DNA from 4 places in the Kitasatospora sp. NPDC048296 genome. Region 2 is predicted to be linked to each of the others. Evidence: riboswitches for the same ligand, from Rfam matches in the RefSeq annotation. Region 2 holds a riboswitch; each other region holds the start of a gene.
What was found. Region 2 has a riboswitch for cyclic di-AMP ahead of ACGF12_RS12955 (transglycosylase family protein). Riboswitches for the same ligand answer to the same signal wherever they lie in the genome.
Positions count from the first base shown of each region.

Region 1 (7,473 bases), on a different contig from region 2:
CCGACTCCGGGTTGAAGGTCGTCTCGTCCACGCCCGGCGGCAGCTGCACCATCCGGGCCGCGGCCTGCGGCCCGACCGCGGCGGCGATCCGCGAGCGGGTGTACTCGCCCAGATAGGTGAGCACGTCGGTGCCGGCGCCGATCCGCCGCAGCAGCTGCCGGGAGACCGGCAACTGGGCCCAGGCGGCCTCGTGCCCGTGGGTCATGCCCAGCAGCCGCCCGGCCCCGGCGCGGCGCAACGTGGGCGCCATCAGGCCGAGCGGGGCGGCGGCGCCGAACCAGACCGAGTCGCACTTCTCGGCGCGCAGGATCTCGGCGGCCCGCCGGGTGACCCGGGGTGTGGGAACCATCACCTTCGTACGGTCCCGGATCACCGGGAACGGCTGCTCGGCGTCGAACCGCCGCACCTCGCTGCCGTCCCGCCAGGTCGAGGCGTACACCACGACGCTCCCGGCGGGCTGACGGACAGCCATGTTGTGCACGAAGGCCTGGATGCCCCCGGGGCGGGGCGGGAAGTCATTGGTGACGATCAAGGTTCTGTGCATCAGGCCACGGCTCGCTCGGTCGGGGGGTGCGCGGTGTACCGCTGGGTGATCCGTACGATAGGTCAACACCATGACCCGTCGGGAACGGATCCGCGCACGGCAACCGTTTGACCCCCGGGTCAGTCCTAGTACCTAGGCCGTGGAGGACCGCGGCCCGGGCGTCCGTCTGTACGACGCCTCCGGTGAGGACGTCCGAGACGAACGAGGGAGCGCAGTGGAATTGGCCCCGGCCACCGAGCCAGGTTCTTCGCGCGGCCGCCTCGGCCGCCCGCTCGGGGCGCTCGCCGCCCTCGGGGCGACCTGGGTGGCCACCCGTACCGTGCTGGTACTACTGATGACCGGCGTGCTGAAGGCGCCCGGCGGCGACGTCACCGCCGACGTCTGGATGATCTACCACGCCTGGTACGGGGTGTTGCAGACCGGCACCTTCCCGTTCGACGACGTGACCTGGCAGTACCCGCCGGGCGCCGCCCTGGTGATCCTGCTGCCGGGCCTGCTGCCCTGGTCGTACCTGGTCTCCTTCTGGGTGATCTGCGGGATCGCCGACGCCGCCGCGGCCGCGCTGCTGATCCGCACCGGCCTGCGCAAGGGCAGGGCGCTGACCGGCGCCTGGATGTGGGTGGTCGCCGTTCCGCTGCTCGGCCCGATGATCTACAACCGCTTCGACCTCCTGGTCACCGCGCTCACCCTGGCCGGCCTGCTGGCGCTGATCCGCCGCCCGGCGGTCGGCGGGCTGCTGCTGGGCCTGGGCGGAATCGTCAAGATCTGGCCGCTGCTCGGCCTGATCGGCACCCCCTCCGGCCGTCGCACCCGCCGCGCCTGGACGCTGGCCGCGGCCACCGCCGTCTCGGTGGGGTTCGTGCTCGCGGCCGGGATGAACGGCGCCTTCGACTTCCTGACCTTCCAGGCGGACCGCGGCATCGAGGTCGAGTCGGTCGGCGCGCTGCCGCTGCACTTCGCCCGGATCGCCGGGGCCTGGGACGGCAAGGTCACCATGAACTACGGCTCCCCCGAGATGCTCGGGCCGTGGGTCGGCGTGATCAGCAAGGTGATGTTGGCCGGCACCGTGCTCGGCTTCCTCTGGCTGCTGCTGTGGCGCTTCACCGCCCGCCGCCGCAACGCGGCCACCATGTACGACGCCGCGCTGTGCGCGCTGCTGGTCTTCGTGGTGACCAGCCGGGTGATCAGCCCGCAGTACCTGGTCTGGCTGATCGGCGTCGCCGCGGTCTGCCTGACCGTACGCGGCACCAGCCAGCGCCCGGTGGCGCTGCTGATCCTGATCGCCTGTCCGCTGACGCTGGTCGAGTTCCCGACCATGTTCACCCAGATCCTCGCCAGCGACCCCTGGGCCATCACCGTACTGACCCTGCGCAACCTGCTGCTGCTGACCGCCGCCGTGCTCTCCGGCATCCGGCTCTGGCGCTCCACCCGCGCCGCGGCGGCCCTGCCGCCCACCGTGGTGCTGGACAAGGCCCCGGCGCTGCCGGCCGCCTCCTCCTACCCGGTCCGCCCGGGCATCGCGTACGAGCAGGACCTGCTGGACGGCATCGACCACCCCGCCGGCCGTTGACCCTTGGGCCCGGCCGGGCGCCGGCCGCCCTGGCTAGGCCTTCAGGGACGAGACCTCGGCCAGCCAGAGCGCGGTGAACCCGGCCAGCCCGACGCCCAGCTCACCGCGCAGCAGCCGGTCGATGCGGGGCTCCCGCTCCTCGCCCTGCCCGTCGCCCGCGCCGACCGCCCGGTAGAAGGCGACCAGCCGGTCGGTCCCCCAGCGGCTGGCGATCAGGTCGCAGGCGAGCCAGGACTGCTCGTAGGCCTGGGCGATGCCGGTGGCACCGGCGGTGAAGTCCGCGTCGACGGGCAGCGCGGTGGGCAGCTTCCCGGCCGCGACGTCCCGGGCCAGCTCGGGGGCGATCTGCTGGGGGCGGCGGCCGGAGTCCCGGTAGGCGGTCCAGTCGGCGACGCCCTCGGAGAGCCACAGCGGGGTCCAGGCCCGGGTGTCGGCCCTGGTCGCGACGTGGGTGGCCTCGTGGGTGACGACCACCTGCCGGCCGAAGTCGCTGAGCCGCCCGAACGCCTCGGGGTTGACCACCACCCGGTCCGCCGGGGTGTGCCAGGGCGCTCCGGGGGCGGCCACGGTGACCGCCGCCATGCCCGTCCAGCCCGCCGGGTCGGCTTCCAGCAGCTGGGCGAACTGGTTCTCGGTGGCCGGCAGTTCGAGCAGTAGCCGGCCCGGCCAGGCGCCGCCCCACACCGCGCTGACGGCCGGCACCGCCTTGTCCCCGACCGCGACCAGCCCGGCCGGGTCCGGCCCCTCGGCCAGGCCGAGCACCAGGCAGTGCGCGCCGGGGGCGGTACGGGCGGGGCCGAGGTCCCACAGCGCCGGGGGCCCGCTCGCGGCCTCCTCCCGCTCGACCCGCCAGCCACCCGCCTCCCGGACCAGCGCGATCCGGCGCGGGTACACCACCGGGTACTCGTCGTAGCCGGCGATCCGCACCGCCAGTTCGACGGAGGCGGTCAGCCGGTCCGGCCCGTCGGCCGCCGACGACCCCTGATCGGGCGACAGCACCAGGTTGCGGTAGACCGCCTCGGCCCCCGTGAGCCCGGACCGGGCGGGCAGCGAGCGCGCCCGCGCCGCCAGCAGATCGGCCACCTCGGCCCGCTGGTCGGCCGGCCGCCCGGGTGCCGGCGGCGCGGCCGGGGGCAGCGACAGCTGGGTCAGCCCGCCGGCCGCCAGCAGCAGCGCGGCGCGCCGGGACAGTACGCGACCGGGTATCTCGGCCGGGCCGGAGGTCGTCGCGCTCAGAGCCGGACCACTCCCGCGACCGGCATCGCGTTGACGCTCTCGTACCGCACCTTGGCTCCCGGGTAGGGGGCGTGCACCATCACCCCGCCGCCGGCGTACATCCCGACGTGGTGCATGTCCCGGTAGAAGATCACCAGGTCTCCCGGCCGCGCTTCGGAGAGGCTGATCCGCTGCCCGGCGAAAGCCTGGGCCTGCGAGGTGCGCGGCAGGGTCACTCCGGCCTGCCGCCAGCTGTAGTACATCAGACCGGAGCAGTCGAAGGCGCGGGGCCCGGTGGATCCGTAGACGTACGGCGAGCCGATCATCCGCACCGCGGCGGCCAGCGCGGCCGCCCCCCGCTCGGAGGCGGCCGGGGTGGTGCCGAGGTCCAGCCGGTCGGTGCCGCGGGTGGCGCGCCGCTCGGCGTCGTTGGCGTCCTGGACGAGCATCCGGGCCCGCTCGGCCGCGCCCAGGCTGTTGAGCAGCTTCTGGGCCTTGGCCAGCCGCTGCTGGATCTGCTGCTTGTTCTCGGCCAGCGAGCGCCGGGCCTGGTCCAGTTCCGCGAGCTTGCCCGCGGTCTCGGTGCGGCGCTGGTCGAGCGTGCGCTGACGGCTGACCAGCTCGTGCAGCGTCTCCCGCTGCCGCTCGGCGGCCTGCCCGAGGGTGCGGGCGCGGGCGAGGTAGGACTCGGGGTCACTGGAGAGCATCAGCTGGGCGGTCTGGGTCATCCCGCCGCCGCGGTACTGCGCCCCGGCCACGGTCGCGAGGTCCCCGCGTAGCTGGTTGAGCTGGTCCTGGCCGGCGGCGACCTCGCCCTGCAGGAGCGCGGTCTCGCTCTGGAGCCGCTTCTGCGCCTCCTGCGCGGCGTTGCACTTCTCGGACGCCCGCTCGGCCTCGTCGTACAGCTGCTCGACCTGCGCCTTGACGTCCCTGAGGTCGGGCGTGCCCGGTGCACCGGGAGCGGCCTGGGCGCTGCCGCCGGCCGTCACACTCAGGGCCGTGGTGGCGGCCGCGGTCAGCACCAGCGCACGGACGAGCAGTGGGGAACGACGGTGCACGGACATGGCGGCAGCGGCTCCAATCCTGCGGCGCGGCCCCGCGGCCGCGCCCCAACGGGCGGCCGTCGAGCGGGAGTCCGGTGGCAGACGTTAGCGAGTCCGGGCAAGCGAGTCCAAACCCCTCCCGACCCGAATATTTGACCACTAATCGGACATTCGCCCGAGCCGCCGGAAAAGCCGCAGGCCCGGCCCTCCGCAATGGAGGACCGGGCCCGAAACGGCCTGGGCGGAGATCAGACCCGCACGATGGAGGCCAGCGGCATGTTGGAGACCGCCTCGTAGCGGACCGAGGCGCCCGGCTTGGGCGCGTGCAGCACCTGGCCGTTGCCCGCGTAGATGCCGACATGGTGGGCGTCGCTGAAGAAGATCAGCAGGTCGCCGGGCTGGGCCTGGGAGATGTCCGAGCCGATCCGGGTGCCGGCGCCGGCCTGCTCCTGCGAGGTGCGCGGCAGCGACACGCCGACCTGGTTGAACGCCCAGACCATCAGGCCGGAGCAGTCGAAGGAGCCCGGGCCGGTGGCACCCCACACGTACGGGCTGCCGACCTTGCCCGCGGCGGCGGCCAGCGCGGCGGCACCGTGCGAGCTGCCGGGGGCGGCCGGCTTGGCAACCGGCGAGGAGGAGGTGGCGGAACCCGAGGAGCCCGAACCCGAGCTGATGTCGGTACGGCCGCTGTCGCGCGAGGCACGGTCGGCGGCGGCCTGCTGCTGGGCGGCGGCCTTCGCGGCGGCGTCGGCCTGGGCCTTGGCGTCGGCCGCGGCCTTCTCCTCGGCCTGACGGATCGCCTGACGCTCCTGCTCGGTCAGGGTGTTGAGCAGGTCCTGCGCGGCCTTCAGCTTGTTCTGGACCTCCTCCTTGGAGGTCTTCAGCTGCTGGGTGGTGGACTCCAGCTCGGCGAGCTTGCCCTGGGCCTCGGTGCGGTCCTGGTCGAGCTTGCGCTGCTCCTCCTGGAGCTGCTTCAGCTGGTTCTTCTGGGTGTCACCGGCCTGGTTGAGCGCACCGGCCTGGTTGAGGAAGTTGTCCGGGCTGGTGGAGAGCATCAGCTGGACGGTCGGGGATATGCCGCCGTTGCGGTACTGCTCCCCGGCGATCTCGGCGAGCCCGCCCTGCATGTCGGTCACCTGGGCCTGCTGCCGGGCCACCTGGTCCTGCAGGCCGGAGACCTGCTTCTCCAGGGCCTGCTGCTTCTCCTGGGCGGCGTTGTACTTCTCGGTCGCCTGCTCAGCCTGCTCGTTGAGCTGGTCGACCTGCTCCTTGACCTGGTCCTTGGTCGGCTGCGGGTCGGCGTGCGCGCCGGACTGCGCGGAGAGGGCAACGGCTGCCGCGGCGACACCGGTCAGGATCGAGACACGGGCGCGGCTGGCGGGCTTGGGACGACGATGGGACGCCACGAAGGCGGACTCCTTCTTCCTACGGCCGCCTACCGGGTGAGCTGACGGGTTCGGGCCGGAAGCATGCCCTACGACGCCTCACGGCCGTTCCACCGGCCGACCTGGCGCCGATTCACCCCGGAGGAACGTGGTTCCCCGGCTCCGCTCCGCAGCGCCCCCGACCACTGGGCTCCCCTGTCGGACAGTCGCTTCGACCTGCCCCGCTGTTTCGCGAACTCGACGGTAACCACCGCCGCCACCCAGGCTGGGTGATCGACAGTGCGGTGGTTCGGGGCACGACCCTAGTAACTGAACCGTGATCCGTTCAAATCCTTGTCAGAAAAAAGACGGAAGATTACCCGTGTTCTTTTGTGAAAATGACCGATGGTGATCGCCACCGCACGCAAAGCTGATCAGGTCTCACCGGCCGACCACGGAACAGACAAGCCCGAAGCGCCACCCCCGGCAGGAGGGTGGCGCGGATCACAGGGCCGGAACCCGGACTTTCGGGCGTGTCGGGGCGTCAGACCCGGCGGATCGTGTTGATCGGCATCGCGTCGGCCTTCATCACCTTCACCACGTCACCGGTGTGCGGCGCGTGGACCACCATGCCGTTGCCGATGTACATCCCGACGTGGTGCCGGTCGCTGCCGTAGATCACCAGGTCGCCCGGCTGGGCCTGGTCCAGCGAGGGCACCCGGGTGCCGACGTTGCCCTGCTCCTGCGAGGTGCGCGGCAGCGAGACGCCGGCCTGGGCGTACGACCAGACCATCAGGCCCGAGCAGTCGAAGGTGCTCGACCCGGTGGCGCCCCAGACGTACGGCGAGCCCTGCTTGCTCATCGCCTTGGCGACGGCCACGGCCGCGTAGCCGCTGGCCGGCGGCAGGCTGCTGAGGTCGACCCGGGCCGTGCCGCGCGAGGCGCGGTCGTCCTGCTGCTGCTGGGCCTTCAGCGCGGCGCGGTCGGCGGCACTGAGCGAGTTCAGCAGGTCCTGCGCGGCCTTCAGCTTCTGATTGACGTCCGACTTCGCCTGGTTCAGGTCCTTGGTGGTGGAGTCCAGCGAGGACAGAACGGCGGCGGCCTCGGCCTTCTCCTGGTCCAGCCGTCGCTGCTGGTCGAGCAGGCTCTTGAGCGCCTCGGTCTGGCTGGCGCTGGCCTGCTGGACGCTGGAGGCCTTCTCCAGGTAGCCGGACGGGTCGGAGGAGAGCATCAGCTGGACGGACGGGTCGATGCCGCCGGTGCGGTACTGGTCGCCCGCCACCTCGGCCAGGCCCGTCTGCAGCTGGGTCATCTGGTCCTGGCTGCGGGCCACCTGGTCCTGCAGCTGGTCGGCCTGCTTGCGGAGCTGGTCGGCCCGCTCCTTGGCGCCGTTGTACTTCTCCGCCGCCTGCTCCTGCTCCTGCTGGAGCTGGTCGATCTGCGCCTTGACGTCGTCCTTGCTCGGCTGCGGCGCCGCGTGCGCGCCCACCTGGGCGGAGAGGGCGACCGCGGTCGCAGCGGCAGCGGTGAGCACGGAGACCCGCGCGCGGCTCGGCTGCTTGGGACGGCGGTGGGAGGCCAAGGGACCGGCTCCTTCTTCCATCGGACTCACCTGATCGGATGAGATTCCGGAAAATAGGTTTGACGCCAGACCCTAGTGAAGATCTATCCGTTTTGCCACTCCCCGAAGGCGTGAACTCCGGCCCCCATGCTGACTTCACGGGATCCGCACACCCT
Region 1 is NZ_JBICZB010000027.1:691-8,163, forward strand. It holds gene ACGF12_RS18040 (glycosyltransferase family 4 protein) at 1-544, opposite strand, end outside; gene ACGF12_RS18045 (glycosyltransferase 87 family protein) at 759-2,114, shown strand; gene ACGF12_RS18050 (hypothetical protein) at 2,148-3,197, opposite strand; gene ACGF12_RS18055 (NlpC/P60 family protein) at 3,347-4,393, opposite strand; gene ACGF12_RS18060 (NlpC/P60 family protein) at 4,621-5,778, opposite strand; cyclic di-AMP (ydaO/yuaA leader) riboswitch at 5,789-5,942, opposite strand; gene ACGF12_RS18065 (NlpC/P60 family protein) at 6,281-7,318, opposite strand.
Region 1: another riboswitch for cyclic di-AMP. It lies ahead of ACGF12_RS18060 (NlpC/P60 family protein); the one in region 2 lies ahead of ACGF12_RS12955 (transglycosylase family protein).

Region 2 (7,473 bases):
CGGTCGACGCCCCCACCACCTGGGTGCTGTCCAACCACGACGTCACCCGGCACGCCACCCGCTTCGCCAACGAGCCGGGCCTCGGCACCCAGATCCGCACCCCCGGTGACCGTTCGCTGGGTCTGCGCAGGGCCCGTGCCGCCACCCTGCTGATGCTCGCGCTGCCCGGCTCCGCCTACGTCTACCAGGGCGAGGAGCTCGGCCTGCCGGACGTCACCGACCTGCCGGACGAGGTCCGCCAGGACCCGTCCTTCTTCCGCCAGGCCGGCCAGGACGGCTACCGCGACGGCTGCCGCGTCCCGATCCCGTGGTCCGCCGCCGAGGCCCCGTACGGCTTCGGTCCGGTGGCGGGCGGGCCGTCCTGGCTGCCGCAGCCGGCCGAGTGGGCCGCACTCAGCGTCGAGGCGCAGACCGGCGACCCGACCTCCACCCTGGAGCTGTACCGCAGCGCGCTGGCCGTCCGCCGTGCGCAGCTCGACCTGGGAGCCGGTACCGAGGTCGAGTGGCTGGACGCCCCCGAGGGCGCCCTGGCCTTCCGCCGCGGCTCCTTCGTCTGCACCGTGAACACCACCGGCGAGCCCGTGCGGATAGCGGCGCCCGGTCGACTGCTGCTCGCCTCGACCGAACTCGTGGTGGACGGCGGCGAGACGGTGCTCGCTCCGGACAGCACCGGCTGGTGGGCGGTCTGACGTGGGTGCAATAGGCTCTGGGCCCGTGACTACGGCGCGACTCTCAGACATCGCGGCGCAGGCGGGGGTCAGCGAAGCCACCGTCTCCCGCGTGCTCAACGGCAAGGCGAACGTCTCCGCCGCGACCCGGCAGACCGTGCTGGCGGCGCTCGACGTGCTCGGCTACGAGCGGCCGACCCGGCTGCGCCAGCGCAGCGCCGGGCTGATCGGGCTGATCACGCCGGAGCTGAGCAACCCGATCTTCCCCGCGCTGGCGCAGGTGATCGAGCAGGTGCTCAGCCGGCACGGCTACACGCCGGTGCTGTGCACCCAGACGCCGGGCGGGTCCACCGAGGACGAACTGGTCGAGATGCTCGTCGACCGGGGTGTGGCGGGCATCGTCTTCGTCTCCGGGCTGCACGCCGACAGCACCGCCGACCACGACCGCTACGCCCGGCTGGCCGGGCGCGGGGTGCCGTTCGTGCTGATCAACGGCTACAGCGAGCGGATCGACGCGCCGTTCATCTCGCCGGACGACCGGGCCGCGATGTGGATGGCCGTCCAGCACCTGGCCGAACTCGGGCACGAGCGGATCGGGCTCGCGGTCGGGCAGCGGCGGTACGTGCCGGTGCTGCGCAAGATCGAGGGCTTCACGGCCGCGATGCGCGAGGTGCTCGGGCGCAGCCAGGAGGAGGCGGAGGAACTCGTCCACCACACGCTGTTCAGCGTGGAGGGCGGGCACGCGGCGGCCGGTGCGCTGCTCGACAAGGGCTGCACGGCGATCGTCTGCGGGAGCGACATGATGGCGCTCGGGGCGATCCGGGCGGTGCGGCAGCGCGGGCTGTCGGTGCCGCAGGACGTGTCGGTGGTCGGCTTCGACGACTCGCCGCTGATTGCCTTCACCGAGCCGCCGTTGACCACGATCCGCCAGCCGGTCGAGGCGATGGCCACGGCGGCGGTGGACGCGCTGCTGGAGGAGGTCGGCGGGAACGCCGCCCAGCGCGGGGAGTTCATGTTCCAGCCGGAGCTGGTGATGCGCGGGTCCACCGGGGCCTGCGCGCGCTGACCCCGGTACCGGATGGTGGTGCTCGACCGACGGGCCCCGGAGGGCGGTTGCTCTCCGGGGCCCGTCGGCGTGCGTCTGCTCGACCGTGCTGTCCGGTCAGCCCTCCTGGGTGGCCGGGCGGTCGGCGGTGAGCCGGTGGCCGTCGGCCGCGTCGCCGGTCCGGGTCTCGGTGCGGCGGCCGCGGGCCAGGTAGTCGCGCAGGATCAGTTCGACCGCGTCCTGCGGGCTCTTGGTGCCGGAGAGCAGCATCGCGTCTATCGCGAGGTTCGCGTCGAGGGTGACGGTGACCTGGGCCATGGTGATTCCTCCTCGGGTGCAGAGCAGCAGCATGCCCGTCGGGCCGGGGTTTCACCATGCGAATACGCCGGAACCCCCGGGGAGGAGCGACCAGGCTCTCCCCGGGGGTGGCGGGTGGTCAGCGTTCGGACGACGGCTGACAGATGTTGAAATCTGTTATCTGAAATCTGTTACCTGTCAGCTGTTCTCTGTTGTCCGTCAGCTGTGGGCCCGTGGGTTGTGGGCCTGTGGCCCGTGCGCCCGTGGGCCGTTGCTCAGACCCGGCCGGCGAAGTCCGGGGCCCAGTTGGCGATGGCCTGCTCGCGCACGCCCGAGCTCGGGTTGGCGGCCTCGACGTACTTGCCGCCGCCGATGTAGATCGCGACGTGGTACACGCCGGAGTTCTGGCCGTTGTTCGACCAGAACAGCAGGTCGCCCGGCTGCAGGCTGTCCAGCGAGACGTGGGTGCTGGCGGCGGCCTGGTCGGCGGCGACGCGCGGGATGTTGATGCCCGCGGCGCGCAGCGCGGCCTGGGTCAGGCCGGAGCAGTCCCAGCCGCCGTTGCCGGTGCCGCCGTAGACATAGGCCTGGCCGACCTTGGACTCGGCGAAGGACACCGCGGCGGCCATGCTGCCGGTGGCGGCCTGGGCGGCCGGCTTGGCAGCCGGCTTCGAGGCCGGCTTCGAGGCCTGGGTCAGGGCGGTCGGCTTGGCGTTCACGGCACCGCCGTTCGCGGCCTGGCCGGCCTTCTGGGAGCGGTTGAACCAGCCGAAGTCCGAGCCGGAGGTGGACGAGGAGGACTTGTCGGCCTGGGCCTTGACGCCGTCACCGAAGGTCAGGTGCTGGCCCGGGTAGATGGTGTTCGGGCCCTCGGTCAGGGTGGCGCGGTTGAGGTCGTACAGGTGCTGCCAGCCGCCCTGGACGTTGTTCTTCGCGGCGATCGAGGACAGCCAGTCGCCCTCGACGACGGTGTAGTCGGTGGACGACTGCGCCTGCTGCTGGGCGGGCGCGGCCGGCGCGGCGGGCTTCGCGGCCGGGGCCGGGGCCTGGTTCTGCGCGGGCTTGGCGGCAGGCTTGGCGGCCGTGCCGGCGGAGGTGTCGACGGCGGCCGGAGCGCCGCCCTTGGTCAGGCCGGCCTGGACCGAGCAGACGGGCCAGGCGCCGGGGCCCTGCGAGGCGAGGACCTTCTCGGCGATGGCGATCTGCTGGTCCTTGGTGGCCTGGTTGGCCTGCGGGGCGAACGCGGTACCGCCGAAGGCGGCCCAGGTGCTGGAGGTGAACTGCAGGCCGCCGTAGAAGCCGTTGCCGGTGTTGATGCTCCAGTTGCCGCTGCTCTCGCACTGGGCGACCTTGTCCCAGGTGGCGACGGGGGCGGCGTTGGCGGTGCCGGTGGTGAGGCACGGGACGGTGAGACCGACGCCCGCGACGCCGAGGGCGGCGATCACGCGACGGGTACGGCCGGACAGGCGGGTGCCGTTGGTGGGCAGCATGAAGACGCGGTCCTCTCCCACGCCTGCGAGGTGAGCTGTCGGATTCGGGCTGGAGTTGCCCGGCCGCGCTGTGGGCGCGGCTTCACCCCTAGCCCTGGACCGTTCCGAGGAGCGGCCCGGGGCGACTTACCTGTGGTTCCCCCGCTCCTGCCGTGATGCGTTTTCGCGCTGCCAGGACATCCGACGGCAGGACTCGGCGTCGCGGATGAACTGGGTTCGTGTGGTCACGAACGAGGAGCACGTTAAGCGGACTTAAGTTCAAACTGCAAATATCTGTGATGCGCATCACGGTTTAGCGGAAACTGCCAAATTGGACACGAATCATGATCGTAAATGATCGTTTTTTGGCAATGCCGCTGTGGATTCCCGCAATTGTCTCCGCTTCAGAAGTGAAGTGACGGAGCGTGGAAGCGCGCGGTGGTGCGCCGATCGCAACAGGGGAGTGGCCGTGAATCGAGCGCCGGAATGCACGCTCGGCATTTCCGCCCAAAAGCGACAAAACGGACATTATGCTCTATCTTCCGATATCGTCCATAACTCCCGCAATTCCCCCGCTCGGACAAGCTGCGGGCGAGCCGAAGACGGGGGGCGGGCGGAGGAGTGGCGGAAAAGGGCGAGCCGCGGGGCAGGCCGACGGCAAGCCGAAGGGCCCGGAACGCGGTCGTTCCGGGCCCTTCGGTACGCGGGAGGGTGCTACTGACTTCGGCGCTTCAAGGTGATGGCGGTGGGAGGTCGAGGGAGAGCCCGGTCCCGGCGAGGAAGCCATCGAGGACCTCGGGGCGGTACTGGAGCCGTTTGAGCCGGTTGCGGACGAGCGCGGCGAGTCGGTCCAGAGCGACGCTGGCGAGGTTCGCCAGGCTGCGCTTGACGTGGGCCCACAGGTACTCGACCGCGTTCAGCTCGGGCGCGTATGCGGGCAGGATGAACACCGTCAGCCAGTCCCGCGCGTTGATCAGGTCGCGCATGGCATGCGAGACGTGGGTGTTGAGCCGGTCCCACACCAGCATGATCGGCGCCTTGACCAGCTGGTGGATTCCGTCGATCAGACCGATGTAGTCGCGCTCGGACAAGCTGCGGCGCTCGCCCTTGCGTCCGGTATGGCGCCGCAGTCGGTGACACAGCCGGGTCCGCGAGCCCGGGCGCATCGCGATCAGCCCGGCGACCGAGACCCGTCCGGAGCCCCGGCCGCCCACCCTCACGACCGGGGTGATGCCACGGCGTCCCCACGTGCGTCCCTTGGGCGGCCTGCGGGTGAACCCGGCTTCGTCCTCGAAGCAGAGCCATCCGTCGCAGGCCGCCCGGGCGCTTTTACCTCCGCCCAGGTCACCTCCCTCCACGCGGACACCGCCTGCTCGTCGCGTTCCGCGGCCCGCCGCGCGGGGACCTGCGGGGTGAAGCCGAGTCGGTGCATCAGGCGGGTGGCCCCCGAGACGCTGTAAGTGACGTGGAACTTCCGCCCGATCAGCGTCGCCACCCGCGCGCCTGTCCACACCTGGTCCTCGTCCCAGCCGTGCACGGCCGGCCCCTGCTCGAGGTACTCGGCCAGCTTCGCCCGGCACCGCGCCGACAGCTTGCATCGCTGCCCGCCCGGTCCTCGTGAGGCCAGCGCCCCGGCCCCGCCCTCACGCCAGGCCTGGTGCCACTGATAGGCCGATTTCGCGGTCACCCGCAACCTGCGGGCAACCTCCTTCGGTGGGACGCCTTCGTCGAACAACGCAGCGGCCTCCAGCCGCACCGTCTCGCGGCGCTGACGTGCCCTCGCCGTCAGCCCGCCCCCATCCGCATAGCGCATACCAACGGCATAGCGCGCCAATGACTGCCAGTCAGCTACACAAACAGGCCAATCACCTTGAAGCGCCAAGGTCAGTAAAGGCGGTCGCGGGCGTCCGGCTAGGCCTCTACGGGCCCCTGGGCGGCCGCGTGGGCGCCGCGGGAGCCCTCCTCGGCCCCGGCGGCGGCTGCGGCCTCCGCCTCGGCCTGGGCCAGCTCCTCCGGCGTCGGCGTCGGCAGCGCGGCCAGGTAGGTGGAGGCGATCAGCTGGCCGACGGTCGGGTAGGCGCCCAGTGGCGCGGCCGACGGGCAGCCGGTCTCCTCGGCGGCCGTGGCGAGCAGCTCCGAGTCCGCCTCGGGCCCGATCACCAGCGGGGCCAGCGCCGGGCGCTGGGAGCCGGTCTCCTTGAGGTGGTTGACGGCGTCGGCCACCGAGCCGGGGACGTCGAGCGCCGCGGCGACGACCGGAACGGCCAGTCGGGCGGCCAGCAGCACGCCGGTGATGCCGGCCGCGGCGGCCGCGTCCTCGCCGCCGACGGTGGTCAGGACCACGCCGTCCGCGGCGGTCGCGATGGCGAACAGCCGGGCCCGGTCGGCCCGGGCCAGCCCGGCCTCGGACAGCCGCACGTGCACGGCCTCGGCCAACAGTGGGTGCGGGCCCAGTGTGTCGGTGACGGTCGCGCCGTACTCGGCGGCGAGGGCGTGAAGCCCGGTCAGGAAGTCGTGCGGCCCGGGCGCCAGCGGCACCACGACGGGCGCCGCCAGGCCTGCCTCGGCGGCCTCGGCCAGCAGCTCGGCGACGGTGCGGTCGTCCTCGCTCTCGCTCACGGCGCCGTCGGTCGGGAGGTAGCCGACCGCGGCCCGGACGCCGGCGTGCTCGCTGCGGACGATCGAGAGCAGTTCCTCGACGACCGAGCGGGACTCGGGCCCGGCGGTCGCGGGTACGGCGAGCACCAGGGCCGGCGAGCCGGTGCGGATCTCGGGGCGCTCGGGACGGCGGTGGCGCCCCCGCGCACGGGAGCCTGGAGTGCGGACGGGCAGTGGCGCGCCCGGGATGGCTGCGGTGCTCATGTCGGAGATCGTAGGACATCGGCCCGTCAGGCCTGCAGTCGGCTGCCGTACGGGTTTCGGGTGGTCGCGGTGCGAAGGTCGTGTCTCCGCCGTCGCGGTCCGGGCGGTTTGCCTACAATCCGGACATTCCTCGCCCAACCCCCGGGTGGACGCCCGTGGTTGCCCTGACGTGTCCCGTGGGGCGTCGCGTTGCACCCGTGGCACGTGAGATGTCTCACAGTCGAAGGGTGACCTGACGGAGGGTCACGGCGGTGCGACTCCCGGCATTCGAAGATCAACATTCAGCGGGGGGCCGCTCACGGCCGGTTATCGAATGCTCGTCGATTCAGTCGGCTATGTCCGTTTACGTACCGTCAGGAGAAGGGTCCGTGAAGAGTTCGAGGCCGCTGATAAAAGGCCTCGTGCACCTGCAATGTCCCGTGCTGATGCACGTGCACTGCGGCTATCATCGCGTCAAGTGAGGCGTTGTGCCGGACCGGTACGGGGCCGGTCCGTTCGTTCGACGGTGCCGGGGCGCCGCGCTGGACGACAACTCCGGAGCTCTTCGGGAGACTTCTATGCACGACTCGCAGGACACGCACAGCTCGAACCACACCTACAACGGGATGGCCGCCGCCGACCTCAAGGGGGTGGTCTGGCAGAAGAGCCGGCACAGCAACTCCCAGGGCAACTGCGTCGAGTTCGCGGCCCTGCCCGGCGGCGACGTGGCGATGCGCAACTCGCGCTTCCCGGACGGTCCGGCGCTCATCTACACCCGGGCCGAGATCGCCGCCCTGCTGCTGGGGGCCAAGGACGGGGAGTTCGACCACCTGGCGGTCTGACCGGTCGCCGCTTCACCATCGGGGGGCCGTCGTGGGTGCTGACACCACGACGGCCTTTGTCTTTTCCCCGCGGGCGCTCCCGCGGGTGGGGTCGGGTCGGGGCGTACCGGGTCGAGTCGTGCCCGGCCGGGGCCTGTAACGCGCGGGCCTGGATCTCCGGCGGGAGGTGCCGGTGCCGGTGCCGGAGGCGGTCCGGCGTCGAAGGGTCCGAGGGACTGGCGGAAGGGCCCGGGGTGTGGTCCTCCCGGGTCGTTCCCAAGCCGGCCGCGCGCCGCACGGCGCTAGGCCGAGCGCCGGTGCCGTCCACCGAT
Region 2 is NZ_JBICZB010000016.1:106,848-114,320, forward strand. It holds gene ACGF12_RS12940 (glycoside hydrolase family 13 protein) at 1-689, shown strand, start outside; gene ACGF12_RS12945 (LacI family DNA-binding transcriptional regulator) at 715-1,734, shown strand; gene ACGF12_RS12950 (hypothetical protein) at 1,831-2,031, opposite strand; gene ACGF12_RS12955 (transglycosylase family protein) at 2,286-3,521, opposite strand; cyclic di-AMP (ydaO/yuaA leader) riboswitch at 3,508-3,670, opposite strand; partial or broken gene ACGF12_RS12960 (transposase) at 4,211-4,720, opposite strand; gene ACGF12_RS12965 (winged helix-turn-helix domain-containing protein) at 4,696-5,292, opposite strand; gene ACGF12_RS12970 (hypothetical protein) at 5,391-6,341, opposite strand; gene ACGF12_RS12975 (DUF397 domain-containing protein) at 6,899-7,162, shown strand; gene ACGF12_RS12980 (ATP-binding protein) at 7,444-7,473, opposite strand, start outside.

Region 3 (7,473 bases), on a different contig from region 2:
GCACGGCGACAAGGTGGGCGCGGACGACCTGCGGGTGCGCGCGATGCAGCACCTCGGGCTGCTCGGCGGCAGTGCCGAGCAGCCGGCGGCGCTGGCCGCGCAGTTGCCGCCGTCCTCGGGCTCCCCCGCCGGGCCGGAGGGCGTGGTCGCCGAGGTCCGCTCCACCGCGAAGCGCTCGGCGCTGACCGTCGACCAGGTGCGGGACCTCTTCGCGGACGGCTCCGAGGGCCGCCGGATCCAGGCGCTCGCGCTGATGCAGGGCGACCCGTCGCTGGCGGACCTGCCGAGCGTGCTGGGCGCGATCGAGCACCCGCGCTCGGGCTTCGAGCAGTACCACGCGCTGCTGGCCGCCCGGGGCCTGCTCTCCCGGCTGCCCGGCACCGAGGCGCAGCGGCTGCGGGACGCGGTGGCGGCGCAGTTGGTCGACCCGCGGGGGATTCCGTACGGGTCGGACCGCAGTTGGCTGGCGGAGAAGATCCTGTCCCGACTGCAGGTGGCGGCACTCGTCCCGGCGCAGGCTTCGCCGCCTTCGTCGGCGGCCCGGCCCGCTCCGCCGGTGCCGTCGGTGCCGTCGGCACCGCCCGTTCCGCCGGCCGGTGACGGCTCCTAGACGGTGAAGCGCAGTTCGGGCTGCTCCCAGGGGGTCTTGGCCCGCGGCGGGCGGGTGCCGGTGCGCTCGGCGCCCAGCTGCCGGTAGAAGCCCTCGGCGGGCGGGTGCGAGACGACCTTGACCGCCGCGATCCCGGACTCGCGGGCGCGGTCGAGCATGTCGGTGATCAAGTGCCGCCCGATGCCGAGCCCTTGGGCCTCGTCCGCGACGAACATCAGGTCCAGCTCGGCCGGTTCGCGGATCAGCGCGTAGAAGCCGAGCAGCCGGTCGTCATCGGTCACGGCCATCCGGACCTCGTGGCGCTCCACGTAGTCGGTCGTCACGACGTAGCCGTCGATCATCGCGAAGTACGCGCCGCGGTAGGCGCTGGAGGCCTGGATCAGCGCGGTGAGCCGGTCGGCGTCGGCCGGCCCGGCGGGCCGGATCGTGGTCTCGCTCATGCGGGCGAGTATAGGACCGAACCAGGCTAGTGGCTATTACCGATCCGACTGTCGCCGAGCTCCCGGCGGCGGTGGTCGGCGGCCCGCAGCACCAGCACCCGGCGGGTGCGGCCGTCCCCGCGGGGGACGCGGCGGACCTCGCTGGATATCCGGTGCTCGCCGAGCGCGTACCGCAGCCGGTCGAGGTGCCCGCAGCGACGCCCGTACCCGTCGCACAGCGGCTGGACGCGGACCTCGCCGTCCGCGGCGGTGACCCGGACCAGCTCGGCCAGTGCGGCCAACTGGCACTCGGGGCCGAACAGTTCGGGGTAGGCGAAGAGCAGATAGCCGCTCAGGGTGAGGGCGAAGGCGCCGTCCGCGAAGGGCAGTCGGGGCAGCGCGGCGGCCACGTACTGCTGCGGGTGGGCGGCCGAGTCGGCGGTGAACAGCCGGCGGGCGCGGTCCCAGCTGCGCAGGTAGCGCTCCGACCGGCAGCGGCCGGTCGCCGGGTACAGGTGCGGGCGGGCCGCCATCGCGGCGGCCATCGAGTCCCGGGCCGCCAGGGCGTGGTCCGCCACCTCGGGCAGCGGCAGGGCGTACGCCGGGTCGGCGGCGATCACCCGGCAGCCCAGCTCGCGCGCCTCGGCGGCCAGGCCCGCCGCGCCGCCGGGGCAGTCCAGCACCGGCCCGGGCAGGGCGGCGAGCAGGGCGCGGGTGAGGCCGAACATCGCGCAGTACTCGTCCAGCGGACGGGAGGTGATCAGGATGTCGGGGTTCGGCGCGGAGGTCCGTGCGGCGGCCACCCGGCCATCCGAACACGGGCCGGCCCCGGCCGCATCCGGAGCGCGGGCGGGGCCTCGAACGGTGGACCGGGCCTGGCCGGCGGGCCAGCCGGCGGGCGGGCCTGGGCGGGTTCAGCGCCCGAGCAGGCCCAGGGCGGCGGCCCGGTTGACGTTGGTCAGGCCGCGGACCAGCCGCGCGGTGAGGAAGACCAGCAGCACCCCGGCCAGCGAGAACGCGGCGATCTGCCAGGTGCCCTCGATGTAGTAGACGTGCCGGACGTGGTCGCTGCCGGTGAAGTCGAACAGCCGGTAGCCGTGCCAGTCGGTGTAGGTCGGGAAGACCCAGTGGTAGGCGGGGTAGAGCGCCATCATCCAGCCGAGCAGCAGGAACACCAGCGTCATGGAGAAGCTGAACACCGCCCACGGGAACATCACCACCTGGTACAGCACGGCCTTCCAGCCCGCCACGTCCGCCAGCCGCGCGGTGATCCCGCCCCAGTTGCCCGGGCGGACCGGCCGCACCGGCGCCGGGCCGGGCACGTCCAGGCCGAGCATGCCGCGCACCCGGGCCCGCTCCGCCCGGCCCAGGCCGCGGGCGATGTTGGTCAGGCCGGCCAGCACCGGCAGGCCGAGGACGGTGACGACGGTGCTGAGGCCGAAGCAGAACAGGGTGATCGCGACGGTGAAGCCGGCGATCGCCACCGGCAGGCCGGTGAGCACGTAGCCGATCTCGCGGTAGTAGTGCGCGGAGAACGGCGCCCGCCAGAAGGCCGGCGGCCGCTCGGTGCGGCGGGCCCGGGCGGTGTCCGGGCCGTCGTCGCCGTAGCCACCGTGGACGTCCCACTCCTGGTCCAGCATGCTTCGACTGCTGCTCATCTCCGGCCCCGGCCCCTCGTTCTCGCGGTCGTTCGTACTCCCTGACACCCCATAGTCTGGCCGAGCCGCAGCTCAGGGGGCATCCGGGGGACCGGCGGATCGGGGGTGGGGTTAACCCCCGGCCGGGCCCGCTTCCGGGGTCAGGACGGCACCGAAGGGCCGGGCCACTCGTCGACGAGCATCGAGTACAGGTACGAGTCCGACCAGACGCCGCCCTTGTACAGGTCGTGCCGCACCCGCCCCTCCAGCTGGAAGCCGAGCCTGGTGAGCACCTTGGCGGAGGCCGTGTTGTCCACGTCGACCCGGGCGGCCAGCCGGTGCAGCCCGAGCGGGCCGAAGGCGAGCTCGCAGAGCAGCCCGGCGATCTCGCCCGCGTAGCCGCGGCCCCACACCCCGCGGCTCAGCACGTAACCGAGGTGAGCGGAGCGGTACTTGCCGAGGGTGAGGCTGGCGTGCGCGATCGGCAGCGCGTCCGCCGGGTCCTCTGCGTCCTCCCGCCGGACGACGGCGAGGCGGTAGGTGTCCCGCTCCTCGGCCATCGCCTCCTCCAGGTACAGCTCGATCTGGTCGGCGCAGGTCTCCCGGTCGCGCGGCTCGAAGGGGAGGTAACGGGTCACCTCCGGGTCGCTGTACAGCGCGTGCAGCGCGTCCACTTCCTCCGGGGTGTGGTGGTACTCGCGGATGGCGAGCCTGGGGCCGGTGAGGCGTACGGGGACCATGGCTGCCGACCCTACCCCCGTCCGACGGCTACCGTTCGGAACATGAACGACGAAGACCTGCGGCTCGCCCCGCGCACCAGGGCCGCCGACCTGCTCGACTGGGCGGCCGAGCAGGACCGCGCGCCGGTGGCCGAGGAGCCGCTGCGCACGGTGCTGGCGCTGCTGGAACTGGGCGAGGGCAGGATGCACGACGGCTGGCCCGAACTGACCTCCAACGCGGTGGAGCACCTGCTGTACGAGCGGCTCCACCTCTACGTCCAACCCGCCCCGGAAGCGGACCCGCTCGCGTACGGCGACGCCGTACGGCTGCTGGTCGACCACCAGCGGGCGGCGAAGCGGCTCAACGCCAAGCGCCAGGAGCGGCTGCACGCCGAGGCCGAGTGGCAGGGCGAGGTCGCGGCCGGGCTGCTGCGCCGCGCCGACCTGGTCACCTGGCCGCGGCTGTACGCGGTGCTGCTGCACGCCCACGGGGTGGACACCACGGACGAGGCGGCGGTGCGGGACTGGCTGGCCGGCTTCGCCGGGCTGGGCGAGGAGGAACGGCTGGCCGGGTTCGAGGCGCTGGTGCCGACCGGCTGGCTGGACGAACCGGACGAGCAGGGCTGGGGACCGGGCCGGGTGCTGTCGGTCGGCATGGCCACCGACGGCGCGCGGCGGCTGCTGGAACACGGCCTGATGCGGCGCAGCTACCGCAACCTGGCAGAGCTGAACGCGCTGGGGCGGCCGATGCCGGACGAACTGGCCGGGGACTTCGGGGAGTTCGAGACGGCGGCGGCCGAGGTGGCGCTCGACCTGATCGGCGAGTGGACGGTGCCGGGGCTGCCGCGGCTGCTGGTGGAGGAGTTCCCGGAGCTCGCGCCGGAGCCGGGGGCGGAGGAGATCGACGCCTACCTGGCGCAGCTGCCGGCGGAGTCGGCGGAGTGAACGGCCGAGGGCCCCGGGTGTCCGGGGCCCTCGGGCGTCGCGTCAGGGCCCCCGGTTCCCGTCGGGGGCTCCCGTCAGGGGTTCAGGTGGTTCCCGTCAGGGGTTGAGGCCGCGTTGCTGGAGCCAGGTCTCCGGGTCGACCGGGGCGCCGCCACCCGGGCGGACCTCCAGGTGCAGGTGCGGGCCGGTGACGTTGCCGGTCGCGCCGACCTTGCCGATCTGCTGGCCGGAACCGACCGCGCCGGAGCCCTTGATGATCGAGGAGAGGTGGCAGTACCAGATCTCGGTACCGTCGGGCAGGGTCTCGACGATCCGGTAGCCGTACGCGCCGGACCAGCCGGCCGAGGTGATGGTGCCCTGGCCCACCGCGTAGACCGGGGTGCCGGTGTCGGCGGCGAAGTCCAGGCCGGTGTGCAGGTGGGCCCAGTAGCGGGCGCTCTGCCCGTAGTGGGCGGAGAGGTTGTAGTCCTTCACCGGCAGGGTGAGGGCGGCGGCCTTTGCGCGCTCGGCCTCGTCGGCGGCGCGCTTGGCGTCGGCCTCCTTGGCGGCGGCCTTCGCCTCAGCCTCCTTCGCGGCCTCCAGACGGGCGCTCTCCTCGGCGGCGGTGCGCTGGCTGTCGGCCTGCTGCTGGATGCGGGCGGCGAGCGCGAGGCCCGGGTCGGCGGCGAGGGTCACCGGGGCCTCGTCCGCGGCCTCGACGGCGGGCGCGGCGGCCGGGGTGGCGGAGGCGAAACCGGTGGCGCCCAGGGTGGCGGCGACGGCGGTGACGCCGAGCAGCGGGGAGGCCCCGCGGGTCTGACGCGGCATCCGGTGGCGGTTGGCCTCGGCCTCCGGGGCGAAGTCGTCGGTGCCGAGCGACTCGGTTCCGTCCGGGCCGGGGTGGTCGAGGAGCTGGGTACCGGCTGCGGGGCCGGCCGGGTGTGCCGGGGTGTGCGTCGACGCCACGGAGGCGCGCTCCTTTCCTTCCTTCGCGCCTACCGGGTTAGCTGACGGGTTCGGAGCAGGAAGGTCTCCTACGGCCGGGCCGGGGCCCCGCCGATTCACCCCAAGGAACGTGGTTCCCCGGCTCCCTGACCTGCCCGGAGGCCGGTCGGCGGGATTAGGCGACGGCGCACGGTGCCGTCTGGGTACGGCATTGACGACCGCGCTGCGTTATCAAACGTTAATCCTAGGAGGCCCTGATTCCAAGCCATCCGTCCGGGACGACTGGGGAGCAGGTGGTCGGACGCCGACGAACGAACCGTCATTCGCCCAGCCCATCTGAGTACTCCTACTCATGTGCGACCCGGCCGCACCCCCACATCCTGACGGCATGAGCGCACCGATGCAGTCACGCACCACGGCCGCGTACTTCGTCCAGGCCGTCCTCTCGTTCGCGATCTCCGGCTCGGCCCTCGCCGTCGGGGTCGCCCACCTGCCCGTCGGCGGGTGGACCAGGGCCTTCCTCGGGATCGGCCTGCTCTACACCGTCACCTCCGCATTCACGCTGGCCAAGGTGATCCGGGACCGGCAGGAGTCCTCGGACACCGTCGCCCGGGTCGACCAGGCCCGACTGGAGAAGCTGCTCAGCGAGCACGACCCGTTCCGGGCCGAGGGGGTCTGAGCCGTCCCCGGGACACCGGGGGAAGGGGTTGACGGCTAAGGCTATTAGCCATAGCTTTATGGCTATCGGCAGCACCGACCCCGTGGAGGACCACCGTGAACGGCACCATCACCCCGAGCACCCAGTACCTCGACGTCCCCGGCGGCCGGATCGCCTTCGACGACACCCGGCAGGGCGACGGCACCCCCGTCGTCCTGCTCCCCGGAATGCTCGACAGCCGCCGCGCCTACCGGCACCTGCACCCGCTGCTCACCGCCGCCGGGCGCCGGGTCATCACCATGGACGTGCGCGGCTTCGGCGAGTCCTCGATCGTCTGGGACGACTACAGCCCGGCCGCCGTCGCCACCGACGTCCTCGCCCTGCTCGACCACCTCGGCATCGAGCGGGCCGTCCTGGTCGGGCAGTCCTACACCGGGGCGACCGTGGTCAAGCTCGCCGGGGACGCGCCCCAGCGGGTCGCCGGAATCGCGCTGATCGACGCCTTCGTCGAGCACCGGGCCAACGCCCTGATGCGCGGCGTGATGGCCGTCATGGGCAGCGCGATGGTCCACTGGCCGGCTGTCTGGGGCTTCTACCTGCGCAAGATGGCCTTCCCCGGCCCCCGACCCGCCGACCTCGACACCTACGTGGCCGGGCTGGTCGCCGACCTGCGCACCCCCGGGCGCAAGACCGCCACCCGCGGACACGTCACCGGGGACTCCGCGCCGATCGGCTGGTGCGCGGCCGTCCGCTGCCCCTCGCTCGTCCTGATGGGCAGCAAGGACCCCGACTTCCCGGACCCGACGGCCGTCGCCGAGCGGCAGGCCGCGGCGCTGGGCACCCGGAAGGTGATGATCGAGGGGTCCGGCCACTACCCGATGGCCGACAACCCGCAGGCCGTCGCGGACGCCCTGCTGCCCTTCCTCGCCGAGCTCGCCTGAACCCGCCGAGCTCGCCTGAACCCGCTGAGCCCGCCGAACCCGCCGAACCGCAGCCGTACGGAGAAACCGAACCCATGCCCCGAGTAGGACTGACCCCGGACCAGGTCGTCGACCACGCCCTCGCCCTCATCGACGAGCAGGGCGCCGAGGCCCTCACCCTGGCCTCCGTCGCCGCCCGCGCGGGAGTCGCCACCCCCTCCCTCTACAAGCACGTCAGCGGAGGCCTGACCGAACTGCGCCGGCTGATCGCCGTCCGGGTCACCGAGGAACTGGCCGACCGGCTCGCCGAGGCCGCGGTCGGCCGCAGCGGCGACGACGCCGTCACCGCCGTTCTTCGCGCCTACCAGGCCTACGCCACCGAACACCCGCACCGCTACACCGCCCTCCCCCAGGCCCCCCAGCCCGACGACGACCTCACCCGCGCGGCCACCCGCCTCGTCGGCGTCATCATCGCCGTCCTCCGCTCCTACGGCCTCGACGGTCCCGAGGCCATCCACGCCGCCCGCACCGTCCGCTCCCTCGCCCACGGCTTCGCCTCCCTCTCCATCACCGGCGCCTTCCAACTCGCCGAAGATCTCACCACCACCCACGACCGCCTCGTCACCACCCTCACCACCGGC
Region 3 is NZ_JBICZB010000076.1:26,043-33,515, reverse strand. It holds gene ACGF12_RS31960 (hypothetical protein) at 1-610, shown strand, start outside; gene ACGF12_RS31955 (GNAT family N-acetyltransferase) at 607-1,050, opposite strand; gene ACGF12_RS31950 (hypothetical protein) at 1,077-1,832, opposite strand; gene ACGF12_RS31945 (sensor domain-containing protein) at 1,944-2,687, opposite strand; gene ACGF12_RS31940 (GNAT family N-acetyltransferase) at 2,828-3,406, opposite strand; gene ACGF12_RS31935 (hypothetical protein) at 3,449-4,330, shown strand; gene ACGF12_RS31930 (M23 family metallopeptidase) at 4,427-5,275, opposite strand; cyclic di-AMP (ydaO/yuaA leader) riboswitch at 5,288-5,446, opposite strand; gene ACGF12_RS31925 (YiaA/YiaB family inner membrane protein) at 5,643-5,933, shown strand; gene ACGF12_RS31920 (alpha/beta fold hydrolase) at 6,029-6,853, shown strand; gene ACGF12_RS31915 (TetR/AcrR family transcriptional regulator) at 6,928-7,473, shown strand, end outside.
Region 3: another riboswitch for cyclic di-AMP. It lies ahead of ACGF12_RS31930 (M23 family metallopeptidase); the one in region 2 lies ahead of ACGF12_RS12955 (transglycosylase family protein).

Region 4 (7,473 bases), on a different contig from region 2:
CCAGGCGAGCTTCCGGGTCTCGGCCGACCCGCAGGCGTGGGCCTTCATGGGCAACTCGACCGGTGGCTACTGCGCGCTCAAGCTGGCCATGCGCCACCCGGATATCTTCCCGACCGCCGTCGCCCTGTCGGCCTACTACGACGCCGCCGACGACCCGACCACCGGCGACCTCTTCGGCGGCAGCAAGCAGCGCCGCGACGAGGCCAACCTGATGTGGCGGCTGAAGAACATGCCCCAGCCGAAGGTCTCCGTGCTGCTGGCCGGTACCAAGAAGGGCGACGGGAACTACCGGCAGGACACCGAGGCCTTCATCGACGCGGCGCACAGCCCAATGAAGGTCTCCTACAGCATGCTGGAGAACGGCGGTCACAACTTCGAGACCTGGAGCGCGTTGCTGCCGTCCTCGCTGGAGTGGCTGTCCGACCACCTCAAGGTGCCGAACCAGGCCGTCTGACGCCGGACGGACCGAGAACCTGAGCCTGAAATTGAACCCCCGGAGCTGCCGGCTCCGGGGGTTCAGTTCACGCTCAGCCTGGCTCAGGCCACCCGCTCCAGCGTCCCGGCGTGCAGCTGCCCGACCCGGCCGCCCTCGCCCTCGAAGGTCCAGAAGGCCCGCACGGTCAGCTTGTTGAGGTCCATGACGTGGCTGACGGTGATCCCGCTCTGCTCCGTCCAGCTGACGAAGTAGATCTCAGGCGCGACCTCGGCGACGTGCAGCAGCACGTCCTCCCACTGGCCCGCCGACTCGCCGAGGCCCTCCCAGCGCAGCCGCTTGCCGTCGGCCGAGTAGGTGTTGCGGAAGGCCGCGCCGTTGTCGGCCCGGAAGACGTAGGTACGGCCGGCGAAGGCGGGCAGGGACGCGGTCATGGCGGGGCGGGACCTCTTTTCGAGAGTGTGGGGCGGACCGTGCGGGGCGTGCAGGTCGTACAGGCGGTGCAGGTTGTACGGGTCGTGCGGATCGGGCTCGGGTACTTGTGCACGGCGGAAAACGTCAGGGCTCCAATTTATCCGACCCGGCCGACTTGGGCGGCCCCGCGCCACGGCACTGTCCGCCACCGCGCCACCCGTCGCGGTGTGTGACCGGCACGTGGGCGTCGCCCGCCGCACCCGTTTCGGCAGCGGCGAGCTCTGCTCCGGCTGATCGCCGTGCTTGTTCGGCGCGCTCGATCGCCGTGCTCGATCGCCGTGTCTGACCGGCGCTTTTGATCAACTCGGCCACCACACACCGTCGTTGATCGACACCACTGTGAGCTGTGCGACAACCGGCCCGACGGAGTTGTCCGTTCAGGGACGGCCTGCCTAGCCTGCAACGGTCGTCCGCCCTTGCGGACCCCGCCGCCGGGACGCCGAGTCCTGTCCACCCGCCGGCGGGTAACCGAGCACCACAGCGGACGGGAGCGGGGGAACCAAGGTCAGCGCCCGGCCCGTGCGTTCTCGCGCGCGGGCCGCGGCTAGGGGTGAAGCCGCTCCACAGGCGGCCGGGCAACTGCAGCCCGAATCCGACAGCTCACCTCGCAGGCGTCGCAGAGGACTCCCATGCACCAGCCTGCCCGCCGCCGCCGCGCGCCGCGCCACGCCCGTCCGTCCCACCGCGGCCGCAACGCGGCCCTCGCCGCCACCGGGGCGCTCGCCGTCAGCGGTGCCGGCCTGCTCGGACTGCCGTCCGTCTCCGGTGCTCAGGCTGCCACCGGCCCGACCGTCACCCAGGACCGGCTCACCCCCGCCACCATGGTCGCGGGCAAGGCCACCACCGCCTCGCTCGGCCTGCACTCCTCCTCCTGCTTCGTCGCCAAGACCGTCGGCGTCGGTGTGCGCGACGCCCGCGGCACCAACCTCGACTTCCCCGGCAACGCCACCAACCTGCAGATCTGCCCGAGCGGGGTCAACTTCACCAGCGGCGCGCGCACCCTGTCCGCCGGGACGTACACCCAGTTCGGCTTCTGGCAGGACTTCGGCAACACCTGGCACAACCTGCCCTCGCAGCAGCTGGTGGTCTCCGCCGCCGGTACGTCGACGCCGGCCCCGGCCCCGACGGCCACCCTCAGTGCGAAGCCGGCCCCGACGGCCACCCTCAGTGCGAAGCCGGCCCCGACCGCCACCCTCAGTGCGAAGCCGGCCCCGACCGCCACTCCGTCGCCGACGACCACCCCGTCCCCGACGACCACCCCGTCGCCGACGACCACCCCGTCCCCGACGACCACCTCCTCCCCGACCACCGCGCCGTCGCCGACCGGTACCCTGAGCGCCACCGCGAGCCCGAGCACCCCGGCGCCGTCCTCCCCGATCGCCGGCAAGTCGCTGACCTGGTCCGACGAGTTCAACGGCCCGATCAACTGGGGTCAGCGCTGGGTCGGCGACAAGAGCACCTCGTACAAGTACGGCAACCACAACCCGGACGACAACAAGCTCGACTGGCTGAACAAGAACGACGTCACCGTCGCGAACGGAGTCGCCACCTTCACCGCCACCCCCGGCGGGCCCACGCTGGAGAACGGCCAGCAGTCCTGGAACACCGGCTTCCTGACCACCGAGGGCTCCGCCGAGGGCTTCCAGGTCAAGACCGGTGACTATGCCGAGACCCGGGTCAAGCTGCCTTCCGGCACCGGTGCCTGGCCGGCCCTGTGGACGTGGAAGAACGGAAACGGGGAGGTCGATTCCTTCGAGTACCACCCCGACAACCCGAACCTGCTGGAGCTGACCAACCACGTCAACCCCGGCAACTCCGACTACTACACCGACGCGAACGCCATCGCGAAGGACCAGTGGGTGACCATCGGCACCTACTACGGCGCCAACTCGGTCGACTGGTACGTCAACGGCGTCAAGGTGTTCTCGGACGGCAAGGGCGTCGGCGCCAACTGGTCGGCGTACCTGATCCTCAACCTCTCGGTGTGCGCGGGCAAGTACCACCCCGCGCCGCAGGGCAACACGCCGATCACCTTCTCCGCCGACTACGTGCGCGTCTACCGCTGATCGCATCTGCAGTTAATCGCACGCCGTGCGCGGCGTACGTGGCGCACGTACCCCCGGAACTAGCCGCTCTCAGGAACCGGCAGCCGTCTCGACCACTGTGAGGTCGAACGGCTGCCGGTTGTTGCGTTCGTCCCGGTCGTCCGGACTGTGCACCGCGACCGACCCGCCGGTCAGCGTGCCCGTCGGCAGGCCGGGGGAGAGCCGCACCGGGACGAGCGCGGTCGCGCTGCGCCGCTCCTTCAGCCCGGGCTCGAAGACGCATCGCACCCGCTGGCCGCCCCCCAGCTCCTCGCAGTTCGCGGGGAAGTACGGGCCTTCCGGTGTCACGCCGTCCGGCAGGGTGACGATCACGGTGAACGGCGAGGCCGTGGGGTCCGGGCCGCGGTTCGCGACGAAGGCGTGGATCGTGGTGGTGCCGCCGGGCGGGGCGGCCTCCGGGTCGAGCCGGACCACCTCCAGGTCGGAGTCGGACGGCACGGTGGCCGGGCTCAGCGGCGCGGCCCGTAGGTCCGTCCGGGGCGCGGACCGGGGATCGGGCCGGGGACCGGGCCACAGGGCCCAGGACGGTCCGGCGGTCAGCACCGCGAGCGCGCAACCCGCCGCCATGACCGCCGTGAACCCGGCGGCCCGGTCGGACCTGCGGGCCGCACCGCCGGATCCGCCCCGAAGCCCCGTACGCCTGCCCTGCCTGCGCTCCATCGCCGCTCACCGTTTCCTCGCGCTGCGGCCGCCCGCGCCGTCGCGGGCCACATCCGCACCAGGGTGGCGCAGCGGTGGCCGCCGACACGGCGCAACCCGCCCGCCCGTCCGTCGAACGAGGGACGTCGAACGGGGCCCGCAGGACGCGGGCAGGTCGAGAGCGGGGCGGCAGGTTGGATCCATCTCCCGCGCTCAGTACGGTTATTGAGGAGATGTCAGGGAGCGAGGACCTGCCCCAGCCGGGTCGCGATCTGGCGCATCACCGGCACCAGCGAGGAGGCGCCGGCCTGCTCCTCCAGCGCCCGGATCCGGGCCTCCGGGCCGGACACCGAGAGCGCGGTGGGCGTCGGCGCGCCGGGGACCGCGAGCGCGATGCAGCGGACGCCGATCTCCTGCTCCTGGTCGTCGACCACGTAGCCGCGCTCGCGCGCCTCGGTGAGCTGGTCCATCAGCTCCTGCGGGTCGGTGGCGGTGTACTCGGTGTGCGCCGGCAGCGGGTTGGGGCCCAGGATCGCGCGCGCCTCCTCCTCGGGGAGCTGGGCGAGCAGCGCCTTGCCGACGCCGGTGCAGTGCGGCTGCACCCGCCGTCCGACCTCGGTGAACATCCGCATCGAGCGCCGCGACTGCACCTGCCCGACGTAGACCACCTCGCCTCCCTCCAGCACCGCCAGGTTGGCGGTCTCGCCGGTGGCCTCCATGAGCTCGGCCAGGTAGGGGCGGGCCCAGCTGCCGAGCAGGCGGCCGGCCGTCTCGCCGAGGCGGATCAGCCGGGGACCGAGGGTGTAGCGGCGCGCGGTGTCCTGGCGGACATAGCCCTGCTGGACGAGGGTACGAACCAGTCGGTGGATGGTCGGCATCGGGAGGCCGGAGCTGGTGGAGAGCTCGCTGAGGGTGGCCACGCCGCCGGAGTCGGCCAGCGCCTCCAGGAGTTGGAAGGCGCGTTCGACGGACTGCACGCCGCCGCTCGCGCGGTCGGCGCCTGTCGTCGATGCTGTGTCGGGGGTCGCAACCACCGGCGTTCCCTTCGCTGTCGGGGAGGAGTAGAGTCCCGGCGACCTCTTCAACAAACCGTTGAAATTCTGTATCGCGGAAACTAGTCTCCACCTTACAGAATCGAACTCGCCGACAGGCGGGTAACGATCGAGGAAGTTCCCGAGGGGGCTCCCACCGGAGCTCCCTTCGCCAGGCTCAACCGTCTTAGGAGTGTCCTGCTCATGGCTGCAGATCAGGGGCCCGTCGGCGCCTCCCCCGCCGCTCCGGTCGTCACTGTCGCCGGTCCGCGCGTCCACCGGGCGGAGGAGGTGCTCACCCCGGAGGCGGTCGCCTTCGTCGTCGGCCTCCATCGCGCCTTCGAGGGACGCCGGCAGGAGCTCCTGGCCAGGCGGAAGACCCGCCGCGCCGAGATCGCCCGTACCGGCACGCTGGACTTCCTGCCGGAGACCGCCGACGTCCGGGCCGGTGACTGGAAGGTCGCCGAGGCGCCGCGCGCCCTCCAGGACCGCCGGGTCGAGATCACCGGCCCCACCGACCGCAAGATGGTCATCAACGCGCTCAACTCCGGGGCGAAGATCTGGCTCGCCGACTTCGAGGACGCCACCTCCCCGACCTGGGAGAACGTGGTCAGCGGCCAGGTCAACCTGATCGACGCCTTCGAGGGCCGGATCGACTTCACCAGCGCCGCCGGCAAGGCCTACACCCTCAAGCCCGCCGCCGAACTCGCCACCGTCGTGGTCCGCCCGCGCGGCTGGCACCTGGACGAGAACCACCTGCTGGTCGACGGCGTCCCGGTGGCCGGCGCGTTCGTCGACTTCGGCCTGTACTTCTTCCACAACGCCGCCCGGCTGCTCGCCAAGGGCGCCGAGGACCCCAACTCCGGCCCGTACTTCTACCTGCCGAAGACCGAGAGCCACCTCGAAGCCCGGCTGTGGAACGACGTGTTCACCCACGCCCAGGCCGAACTCGGCACCCCGCACGGCACGGTCCGCGCCACCGTGCTGATCGAGACCATCACCGCCGCCTTCGAGATGGACGAGATCCTCTACGAGCTGCGCGACCACGCGGCCGGCCTCAACGCCGGGCGCTGGGACTACCTGTTCTCGATCGTCAAGAACTTCCGGGACGCCGGCGAGCACTACATCCTGCCGGACCGCAACAGCGTCACCATGGCCTCGCCCTTCATGGCCGCGTACACCCGGCTGCTGGTGCAGACCTGCCACAAGCGCGGGGCCCACGCGATCGGCGGCATGGCCGCGTTCATCCCCAGCCGCAAGGACCCGGAGGTCAACGCCGCCGCGCTGGAGAAGGTCAAGGCGGACAAGGACCGCGAGGCCGGCAACGGCTTCGACGGCTCCTGGGTCGCCCACCCGGACCTGGTGCCGGTCGCCCGCGCCTGCTTCGACGCGGTGCTCGCCGAGCGCCCCAACCAGAAGGACAACCCGGGGCCGTCCGAGCCGGTCACCGCGGCCGAACTGCTCGACATCGCCGGCGCCGGCGGCACCTGCACCCACGCCGGGCTGCACAACGCCGTCCAGGTCGGCATCCGCTACATCGAGGCGTGGCTGCGCGGGCTCGGCGCGGTCGGCATCTTCAACATGATGGAGGACGCCGCCACCGCCGAGATCTCCCGCTCGCAGATCTGGCAGTGGATCCACAACGGGGTCGTGCTGTCCGACACCGGAGAGAAGGCCACCGCCGAGCTGGTCCGCACCCTGGTCGCCGCGGAGCTGGCCGAACTCCGCACCGAGCTGGGGGCCGAGGCCTACGCCGCCGGCCGCTGGCGCGAGGCCGCCCAGCTCTTTGAGCAGGTCTCCCTGGCCGAGGACTTCGCGGACTTCCTGACCCTCCCCGCGCTTCCCCTGCTGGGCTGAGCACCAATCTATCCGTCGGCGCTGCCGCTGCCGCCTGCCGGGCTGTAGCAGTTCCGCCGCTCCTTTGCTCCGTTCCGTACGGCGACGAAATCCACCTGTCCTCTCGTCGCCGTGCGGAACGGTCTTTTTGTCACGGTCGCGTGCTGCGGTCGCTTGTCGCGGTCGTCGTGTCACGACCGTTTTGTCACGGTCTTTGAATCTGTGAGGAGTCCATCCATGGCGCGCATCTTCTTCAACGGTCAGGCGATGGTAGGCGGACCGTTCCACGCCAAGGTCGCCGACGCCCTGATCGGCCCGGCCCGCACCGCTCCCGGCTACCGCTTCTTCTCCATCGACCACAGCGGCGGGACGGACGTCTGCCCGGGGCTGCTGGCCGACCCGGGGGTGGACGCCGCGATCGAGGGCGAGCTGTACGACATCAGCCTGGAGCGCCTGCGGGATGTCATCCTGCCCGGCGAGCCGCGTGAGCTGGAGCTGGGCGTGATCAAGCTGGAGGACGGCTCGGCGTGCCTGTCCATGCTGCTCGCCCGGGGCGAGCTGGAGCGCGGTGTGCACCGCGAGATCACCCACCACGGCGGCTGGCGCGCCTACCTGGCGACGCTCGGGCGCACGGCCTGACGGTCGAGGGCCTGACTGGCAGCCGTCGTCTGCCGGCCGCCCGGCGCCCCTGGCCGCCCGGCGCTCGGCCGGGTGGGGTTCGGTTCCCGGGTGCGCCGCAGCCCCGGACCCTCGCCGTGGGTCCGGGGCTGCGGTCCGCGCACCGATGGCAGCGAACAGATGACAGGCAACAGATAACAGATGACGAAATCTGTCAGCTGCCAGCTGTCCGCCGCCCGGAGGCGCGCGGAGTCCGGGTCACGCACCGTCCCTGGGCGGCCCGGAGTACAGGGAGCGGGCAGGGAAGCGGGACGCCGTCCCGTCAGAGCGGCCGGGA
Region 4 is NZ_JBICZB010000002.1:202,433-209,905, forward strand. It holds gene ACGF12_RS02650 (alpha/beta hydrolase) at 1-454, shown strand, start outside; gene ACGF12_RS02655 (MoaF N-terminal domain-containing protein) at 538-867, opposite strand; cyclic di-AMP (ydaO/yuaA leader) riboswitch at 1,371-1,534, shown strand; gene ACGF12_RS02660 (hypothetical protein) at 1,537-2,973, shown strand; gene ACGF12_RS02665 (hypothetical protein) at 3,043-3,672, opposite strand; gene ACGF12_RS02670 (IclR family transcriptional regulator) at 3,888-4,685, opposite strand; gene aceB (malate synthase A) at 4,887-6,539, shown strand; gene ACGF12_RS02680 (gamma-glutamylcyclotransferase) at 6,756-7,157, shown strand; gene ACGF12_RS02685 (8-oxoguanine deaminase) at 7,459-7,473, opposite strand, start outside.
Region 4: another riboswitch for cyclic di-AMP. It lies ahead of ACGF12_RS02660 (hypothetical protein); the one in region 2 lies ahead of ACGF12_RS12955 (transglycosylase family protein).